Regions from separate parts of the Luteibacter aegosomatissinici genome, predicted to be linked through region 2. Evidence: predicted binding sites of a transcription regulator. Region 2 holds the regulator's gene; the other holds the start of a gene.
What was found. Region 2 encodes sigma-54, which starts transcription at its own class of promoters, with help from an activator protein. Its sites were predicted from a motif close to TGGCACGNGCNTTGC; they were not measured.
Positions count from the first base shown of each region.

Region 1 (4,210 bases), 2.3 Mb from region 2:
CAGGTGCTGGCCGGTGGCGTTCACGATGTAGTTGTTGTCGTCCGGATGGAAATTGCCGGCACGGGTGTACGAATAGCCCGAACCATCGCGCAGGGTGAAAAAGCCCGTACCGCTAATGGCCATATCGTACGAATTGCCGGTCTGCGTCATGTTGCCGTTGCTGAACTGCTGGGCAATGTTGGTGACGCGTACGCCGTTGCCACTGGCCGTGGCGGAAAGGTTCTGGCCGGCCACCGAATACACCTGCGAGAACTCCGCACGCGAGCCCTTGAAGCCCACGGTGCTGGTGTTGGCGATGTTGTTGGCGGTGACTTCCAGGTCCGTTGAAGCAGCGTTGATGCCGCTGAGCGCGATATCGAAAGGCATGGAGGTAGGTCCTCGGTGGGATTACAGGATTTGGGCGATCTGGCTGAGCAGGGCGCCGCCGTAACCGGCCACCTGCACGTACGTGCCGTCGGTGCCGGAGGCGCCAACGCCTTCCACCTTGCCCTTGATGAACGTGTCGGCAGCCGTGGTGCCGGACGTGGCGGAGATCTGGTAGACGCCATCCGCGAGCTGAGTACCGTCGTCGGATTTGCCATCCCAGGTGAACTGCTGAAGGCCCGCATCCGGCTGGCCCATGGGAATGGTGCGGACCACGTTGCCGGCGCTGTCCTTGATCTGGACGCTGACATAGGTACCCGACGTCGGTACGTTGACCGCACCGGAAAGCGTCGAATCGGTGAGCTTGCCTGCGCTCGACGGCACGAGGACATCGTTGCCGACCAGCGACGCCGCGCGCACGAACTGATCGCCAGTGAGGTTGGACGACAAGGTGTCAAACGAGGACTGCAGTTCCTGGGTAGCGGCCACCTGGGAGAACTGCGCCATCTGGGCCACCATGTCATTGGCGTCCATTGGCTTGGTCGGGTCCTGGTTGGTCATCTGGGTGACCATCAGCTTCAGGAAATCGGACTGATCGAGCGTTTGCTGCTGCAGCTGGGACGAGCTGCCGCTGGTGCTGCTGGTGCCGCTGGTACTGCTGGTGCCGTTGACGGTGGTCATGATGGAAGGCCTTATTTGCCGAGGTCGAGCGTCTTCTGCATGAGCTGCCTTGCGCTGTTCATGACTTCGACGTTGTTCTGGTAGGAGCGCGACGCGGAGATCATGTTGACCAGCTCGTCGACCGGGTTGACGTTGCTCTGCCAGACGTTGCCGTCGGCATCCGCCATGGGATTGGAAGGCTCGTAGCGGGCCTGCACAGGCGCCTGGCTTTCGGTGATGCCCATGGCGCGGACACCCTCGTTCTCCATCTGGCCGTTGACCATGGCCTGCACCGAGGAAAACATCGGCTGCTTGGCACGGTAGGCACCCGCCTCGCTGCTGGCCACGCTATCGGCGTTGGCCATGTTGCTGGCGGTGGTATTGAGGCGGGCCGACTGCGCGGCCATGCCGGAGCCAGCCACGTCAAAGATCTTGAGCAGGCTCATGAGCTGCCTCCGGTGATGGCGGTGCGCATCATGTGAATCTGCGCGGTGATGAAGCTCAGCGACGCCTGGTAGTGGATGGCGTTGCCAGCAAACTGGGCCTGCTCGACCTGCGTATCCACGGTGTTGCCATCCATGGACGGCTGCGTGGCGGTGCGGTACTTGAGCTGGTCGGCATCGGCCAGGGCGTAGGTGGGGTTACCGCCGATATGGCCGGATTCCGTCGCCGCCATCTGCAGTTGGTTACCGTCCTCGGCCCCGCTTGCCGCCGTAAGGGCTTTGCGGAAGTCAACATCGCGGGCGAGGAAGCCCGGGGTATCCGCATTGGCGAGGTTCGACGAGATGATTTCCGCACGGCGCTGCCACAGGCCGAGTGCCTGTGGGTGCATGCCGAGCAGCGGATCTGGTTTGTCGATCATGGGCGTGGGCCCCCTCTTGGGTCTTGGCCCATGGGGATCAGCAAGACGCGTGCCACGCCCTGCCCCATAACGCGAAACGGCGCCGTAGCGCCGTTCGTGGGTTCAACCGCCAGCCCGTCGTCGGTCCGGCGCCAGTTTTCCGACGCCGCGCATCCGGGGTCTGCCGACGTTGCGCCGTCGCGCCGGTCAGGCCGGCAACAGCTCCAGCACCGCGGTCGCCAGTACCTCGGGCTGGAACTTGGCGATAAAGCGATCGGCACCCACCCGGGCGACCATGGCCTCGTTGAACACACCGCTCAATGAGCTATGCAGCAGGACCCGCAGGCCCCGCAACTGAGCGTCCTCACGAATCGCGCGGGTCAGCGCATAACCATCCATCGAGGGCATTTCGATATCGGAGACGACCAGGTTCACCCGCTCGGCGTCCGGGCCCATGGCCAGGCTACGCAACATGTCCAGGCCTTCGGCGCCATCCTTTGCGAGCAGGCACTCCAGGTCCAGCTTGCGGAACAGGTCGGCGAGCTGGGTGCGGGCCACCAGGGAATCATCCACGACCAGCACCCGGCGGTTGCCGCCCTGCTGCACGTGGGCGGCCTGCTGCACCTTGTCGGAGATCTCGACCTGCTGCGGGTTAACGGCCGCCAGCACCTGCTCTACATCGACCACGGCAAGCAGGTCGCCATCGAGCCGGGTCACGGCGTTCACACGGGCGCCATAGCCAAGCGCAGGCGGCGGAGCGGCCATGTTGGCCCCATCCACGTGGACGATCCGGTCCACGTCCGATACCAGGAATCCCTGCACCGACCGGCTGAATTCGGTGACGATAAGGTGCGCGCTATCCACGCTGGCCAGCGGCGGATAACCCATGGCGGCTGCCAGGTCGATGACCGGAATGGTCTGCCCGCGGTAATCAAAGCTGCCGGAAACCAGCTCATGCATGCTGGGCATGCGCTCCAGCCGCGGCCGGCGCAGTACCTCGCGTACCTTGAACACGTTAATGCCGAAGGCCTGCCTGTCACCCAGCCGGAACAGGAGCATGGCCACGCGATTGTGGCCCGCCAGGCGGGTGAAGGTTTCCACGGTATCGAGGAGCGGTCGGGCCATGGGGGCTACTGCATAGGGAAAGGCGTCGCTGGGGTATCGGCGCGCCACCCGCGTTCTTTATGCCTTTTTGTGGCACGGGGATTGCTTGGCTCAAGTACCACCGTTCGCTACCGATGTAGTGGGCGACCCTTATTGATGAGCGCAAGTACGACATGACCCTGCTCTGGAGCCAGCACGTTCGCCTCCTCGCCCACGCCGCCGCCAGCGGCGACGCCGCGCGTGTCCGGGCCCTTTCGGCGCAGTACCCGGCCGCCGCAAGCGCGCTGGGGACCTTGCTGAACCCGCCGAAGGCCGAGCCGCGCACCGCCGCCGCCACGACCATCCAGGCGATCGAGCAGCAGGGCATGGCCTTGACGAGCGCCCACGCGCTCGGCGCCACCCTTCAGGAATTGGGGACGACGGTGGATGCTGCACGCGATGGCGCCAGCCGTTTGACGGAAGCCAGCGGCGGAATTTCGACAGCCGTGGATCACGCGCATGCGGGCGTCGCCTCCGTGAGCGACGTGGGCACCCAAGGCGTCGCGACGGCCGGCGATCTGGATGGCCAGCTTCGCCTCCTGCGCAGTGCGCTGGCCGGCATGAGCCGCAACCACGCACAGTTCTCCGAATACTTCACGGCGATCCGCAAGCTCACAGCCGCCGTGCAGGATATTGCCCACCAGACCAACCTCGTGGCGCTGAACGCGGCGATTGAAGCCGCGCGCGCCGGTGAGGCCGGCCGCGGCTTTGCGGTCGTGGCCGACGAGGTGAAGCAACTGGCCGAGAAAACCACCCAGGCGACCGCAGAGATCGATCAGGTGACCCATGCCGTGGGTGAGTTCTCCCACCACCTCGACGATGCCGTGCAGAGCAGCTTGCGCCGCCTGGATACCACCCAGGCCGGCGTGGAAGGCATGCAGGCGGCCATGGGCCGCATCGACGAGGCCGTCCGCGGCGCACGCGGCAATCTCGACGCCGCCCGCCAGGGCCTTGGCGCGCTACAGGGGCGCGTCGCCACCGTGCAAACGAATCAATCCGCCCTGGGCCGCGTCGCGAACGAAGTACGCCGCCAGGCAGACTCGGCCGCACGCGCCACGGTGCTCGCTCACCGTCTTGGCCTTGCCAAGCTGGAAACCGAGGGCGCACTCGACGCCGCTACGTTGAGCCAGATGATCCGCGAGGCCTGCCAGGGGCTTCGTTTTGCCGTGGAGCTTGCCGCGCGCGACCCGGCTGGCCTGGATC
Region 1 is NZ_CP095742.1:3,754,445-3,758,654, forward strand. Features, by position in the region: gene flgE (flagellar hook protein FlgE) at 1-366, opposite strand, end outside; gene L2Y97_RS16885 (flagellar hook assembly protein FlgD) at 388-1,044, opposite strand; gene flgC (flagellar basal body rod protein FlgC) at 1,056-1,469, opposite strand; gene flgB (flagellar basal body rod protein FlgB) at 1,466-1,885, opposite strand; gene L2Y97_RS16900 (chemotaxis protein) at 2,072-2,989, opposite strand; gene L2Y97_RS22435 (methyl-accepting chemotaxis protein) at 3,142-4,210, shown strand, end outside.
Region 1: a site for sigma-54 is predicted at 1,926-1,940, ahead of flgB (flagellar basal body rod protein FlgB). Genes of this name have one in related genera too.

Region 2 (4,210 bases):
CCGGGATGGTGATCTTGGGCACGTCCACGTCCAGCACGTTGCGGCGGCTGACATCGCCGGTCAGGCGGGTCATGGCATCCGTTTCCTCGCCATCCTTCAGCGGCTTGAGGTGGATCACCAGGCGCAGGTACTTCGAAGGCTTCACGGCGGTATGGCCGAACATCTCGCGGATGTTGAGCACACCCAGGCCGCGCACTTCGAGCAGGTCCTGCAGCAGTTCGGGGCAGGCGCCGTCGATCACATCCGGTGCGATCAGGGTGAACTCGGTGGCGTCATCGGCCACCAGGCGGTGGCCGCGGCTGATCAGTTCCAGGGCCAGCTCGCTCTTGCCCGAGCCCGGGTCGCCGGTGATCAGCACGCCGATGGAGAACACCTCGAGGAACACGCCATGCAACGTGACCCGCGGCGCGAGCGTGCGCGCCAGGTGGTACTGCAGGTAGGTGAGCAGTTCGTGCCCGCGCTTGGTGCTCTGCCACAGGGGCGTATCGGTTTCCTCGGCCACTTCACGCAGGTCGGGCGGGATGGCCTGGTCCTTCGTGACAATGAGCGCGGCCGGCTGGTAGGCGGCGATCTTGTGGATGGCCTCCCAGCGCTGGCGCGAATCCAGGCCATCGAGGTAGTTGAGCTCCTCGGTGCCGATGATCTGGATCTTGTTGGGATAGATGACGTTGAGATAGCCCACCAGGGACGGGCGGCGGCTCAGCTTGGCGTTGGGCTCCAGCACACGGGCTTCGCCCCGCATGCCCGCGATCCAGCGCAGGGCCATCCGTTCATGGACGCCGTCGAAGAGTTGTCGGGCTGTGAGCCGATCCACGCGGGGGTTCCTGTCAAAAAGAAAGCCGGCACACGGGGGTGCCGGCTTGCTTATATTGTGCCACAGGCCCGCTGGCGGGCTTTAGCTGGCGGCACGGGCCTCGCGGACCTCATTGTTGTGGTGGTCCTTGAGCTTTTCCTTGTGCTTCTTCAGCTGGTCGGCGAGCTTGGTGATCATCTCGTCGATGGCGGCATACATGCGGTCACCGATCGTGCCGTCCTGCTGGCTCGCCAGGCCTTCCGCATGGAGCCGGGTGCCCGAACAGTGCAGGGTGCCGCCCGCCTTGTGCTCGGCCTTATCCACCGATAGCACGACATCCAGGGCCGTTATGTTGTCGAAAAGGCGTTCGAAGCGGCCGATTTGCTGTTCCACGCGCTCGCGCAGGGCAGGGGTGATCTGGATGTGCTGGCCGCTGATCTGGATTTGCATGACGCCTCCTTCTTGCTGAGGGTGCCGCCGTTCGGTGGCGGCGAGATGGGAATGGCCGTGTGCCACTCCTGAACCGTTGTACGTGGGACCGTGATCCTCCGATGGGGTTCCGCGCCGCTTAGCCGGCGCGCACGCGTTCACTGGAGCTGGGGATGCGCATCGCTTCCCGGTACTTGGCTACCGTACGGCGGGCTACCTGAATACCGCGTCGATGGAGTTCCTCCGCGAGGGCCTGGTCGGACAGCGGGCGACGCGGATCTTCCGCCGTGATCAGCTTGCGCAACATGGCCTGGATGGCCGTCGCGGACGCGCTGCCGCCGTCTTCCGTGGCCACGCCGCTCGAGAAAAAGTGCTTCAGCTCGAAGGTACCGCGCGGCGTGTGCATGTACTTGCGCGTGGTGACCCTGGAAATGGTCGATTCGTGCATGCCCACCTCTTCGGCCACCTCGCGCAGCACCAGCGGGTGCATGGCCTCGGGGCCGTAATCGAGGAAGGCGCTCTGCCGGCGGACGATCACCTCGGCCACCTTGGTCAGGGTTTCGGCGCGGGATTGCAGGCTCTTCAGGAGCCATCGGGCCTCCTGCAGCTGGCCCTTCATCCAGGTGGCGTCATCGCCACGGGCGCGGGCGATGAGGTTGCAGTAATGCTGGTTCAGGCCCAGCCGGGGCTGCGCATCCGGGTTCAGGCTTACCTTCCACCGGCCGCTCTCACGGCGGGCGTAGACATCGGGTGCGACGTACTCCACCGGGGTGGCATCCAGGGCCGCGCCGGGGCGTGGGTCCAGGCTGCGGATGAGCGATGCGGCCACCGCCACGTCGGCCTCGGCCGCCTTCAGCCGCCGGGCGATCTTGCCGGTGTCGTTGCGCGCCAGCAGTTCGATTTCATCGGTAACGATGCGGATGGCGAGCCCGCGCTGCGGCGTTTCTTCGGCAAACTGGCTGAGCTGGCACAGCAGGCAGTCACGCAGGTCCAGGCTGGCGATGCCCGTGGGATCGAAACGCTGGATCCGCTTGCGAACGGCCTCGATCTCGTCGAGATCGGCGTGGAACTCCCGCAGGGCCGCCTGCACCGCGTCCAGGCCGTCACGCAGGTAACCGTCCTCATCAAGCACGTGGATGATGGCGGTCGCGATCGCGTGATCACGCGGCGTGAACTGGGACAGGTTGAGCTGCCACTCCAGGTGCTGCTGCAGGCTTTCCGGGGCGGCGTTCTGCGGCTCGAAGCCTTCTTCGTCGCCGCTGCCATTGCGCGAGGGCCCGCCCGCGTAATCGCCGGCCTCGCCGTGGAAGCGGTCGTCGTCCCACTCGGGAGCGAGCTCTTCGGAAGGGGATGCGGTGGATTCTTCTTCGCGCGTGGCCTTGACGGGCTGCTCGTCGCGCGCGCGGTATTCCATGGCCTCGTCGAAGCTGGTGCTTTCCTCGGCGCCATCCGCTTCGGATTCGGCATCTTCGGCGAACTCGAGCAGCGGGTTACTTTCCGCTATCTGGCGGAGTTCGGCCTCAAGCTCCAGCTGCGACAACTGGAGCAGGCGGATGGCCTGCTGGAGCTGTGGCGTCAGCGTGAGCTGCTGATGCAGGCGAAACTGAAGTCCGGGTTTCATTACCTTCGCAAGATCGGGTTACCGAGCCATCCTAACCCCACGCGGCCCCCCGAAACCAGCGGGCCGGATGCCTAGGCCGGCTGGCCGATTTCGTGTACCGCGTAAGCCGCCTCAGATCCGGAATTCACGGCCCAGATACACCTCGCGGACCTTTTCGTCCGCCAGGATGTGTTGGGGCGTGCCGCGAGAGAGCACTTCGCCATCGTTGAGAATGTACGCGCGGTCGCAGATACCCAGGGTTTCGCGGACGTTGTGGTCGGTGATGAGCACGCCGATGCCGCGTTCCTTCAGGTGGCGCACGATGCGCTGGATTTCACCTACCGAAATCGGATCGACGCCGGCGAACGGTTCGTCGAGCAGCATGTAGCGCGGGCGGGCGGCGAGTGCGCGCGCGATCTCCACGCGGCGGCGCTCGCCACCGGAAAGGCTGATGCCTTTCTGCTCGGCGATGTGCGCGATCTTCAGTTCATCCAGCAGGCTTTCCAGTTCGTCTTCGCGCTGCTTCTGCGTCATGTTCTCGCGCAGTTCGAGCACGGCGAGGATGTTGTCGGCGACGCTGAGGCGGCGGAACACCGAGGCTTCCTGCGGCAGGTAGCCGATGCCGAGCTTGGCACGCGCATGCATGGGCAGGCCGGTAATGTCCTGCTGGTCGAGCTTGATCTGGCCGCCATCGGCGGGGATCAGGCCCACCACCATGTAGAAGCAGGTGGTCTTGCCGGCGCCGTTGGGGCCGAGCAGGCCCACCACCTCACCTTCGCGGATGGAGAAGGCGAAATCACGCACTACCTGGCGGGCGCGGAACCGCTTCTGCAGGCCTTGGGCTGAAAGCATCGTGTCAGGGCTTCTTCGTGGTGTCGGCCGGGGCCGCAGCAGGAGCGGCGCCCTGCTGGTTCTTCGGCTGGAACGTCATATGGATGGTGGAAGAGCCATTGCTCTCGCCCTTCATCGTGCTGTCGTCGGTGTTGTATGTGAGCTTGTCGCCATCGGACGTGCCCTTGTTGGGCTGGTCGATGTGGGCGTTGCCCGTCAGGATCGCGATGCTGGTTTCGTTGTTGTAATCGATGTTGCTGGCGCGGCCGTGCATCCAGTTGCCTTGCTCATCCTGCTGCTGCACCGTGGCCGGCGTGCCATCGATCACGGCGCGCTTCACCGAGTTATCGTCGTTGAGGTACACCGTGGCCTTGTCGCCGGTGATCTTCAGCGTGCCCTGGGTGATCACCACCTTGGTGGTGTAGATGACGATACCCTGCGGCTGCTGCGAGCCATCGAAGGTCTTGGAGTCGACGTGGACGACTTCGTTACGATCGGACTTCTTCGCCATGGCCGGCGCGGCGAGCGCAAGGAGCGCCACGCCGCAGGCCGCGAAC
Region 2 is NZ_CP095742.1:1,046,944-1,051,153, forward strand. Features, by position in the region: gene hprK (HPr(Ser) kinase/phosphatase) at 1-766, opposite strand, end outside; gene hpf (ribosome hibernation-promoting factor, HPF/YfiA family) at 896-1,243, opposite strand; gene L2Y97_RS04625 (RNA polymerase factor sigma-54) at 1,362-2,843, opposite strand; gene lptB (LPS export ABC transporter ATP-binding protein) at 2,955-3,674, opposite strand; gene lptA (lipopolysaccharide transport periplasmic protein LptA) at 3,679-4,210, opposite strand, start outside.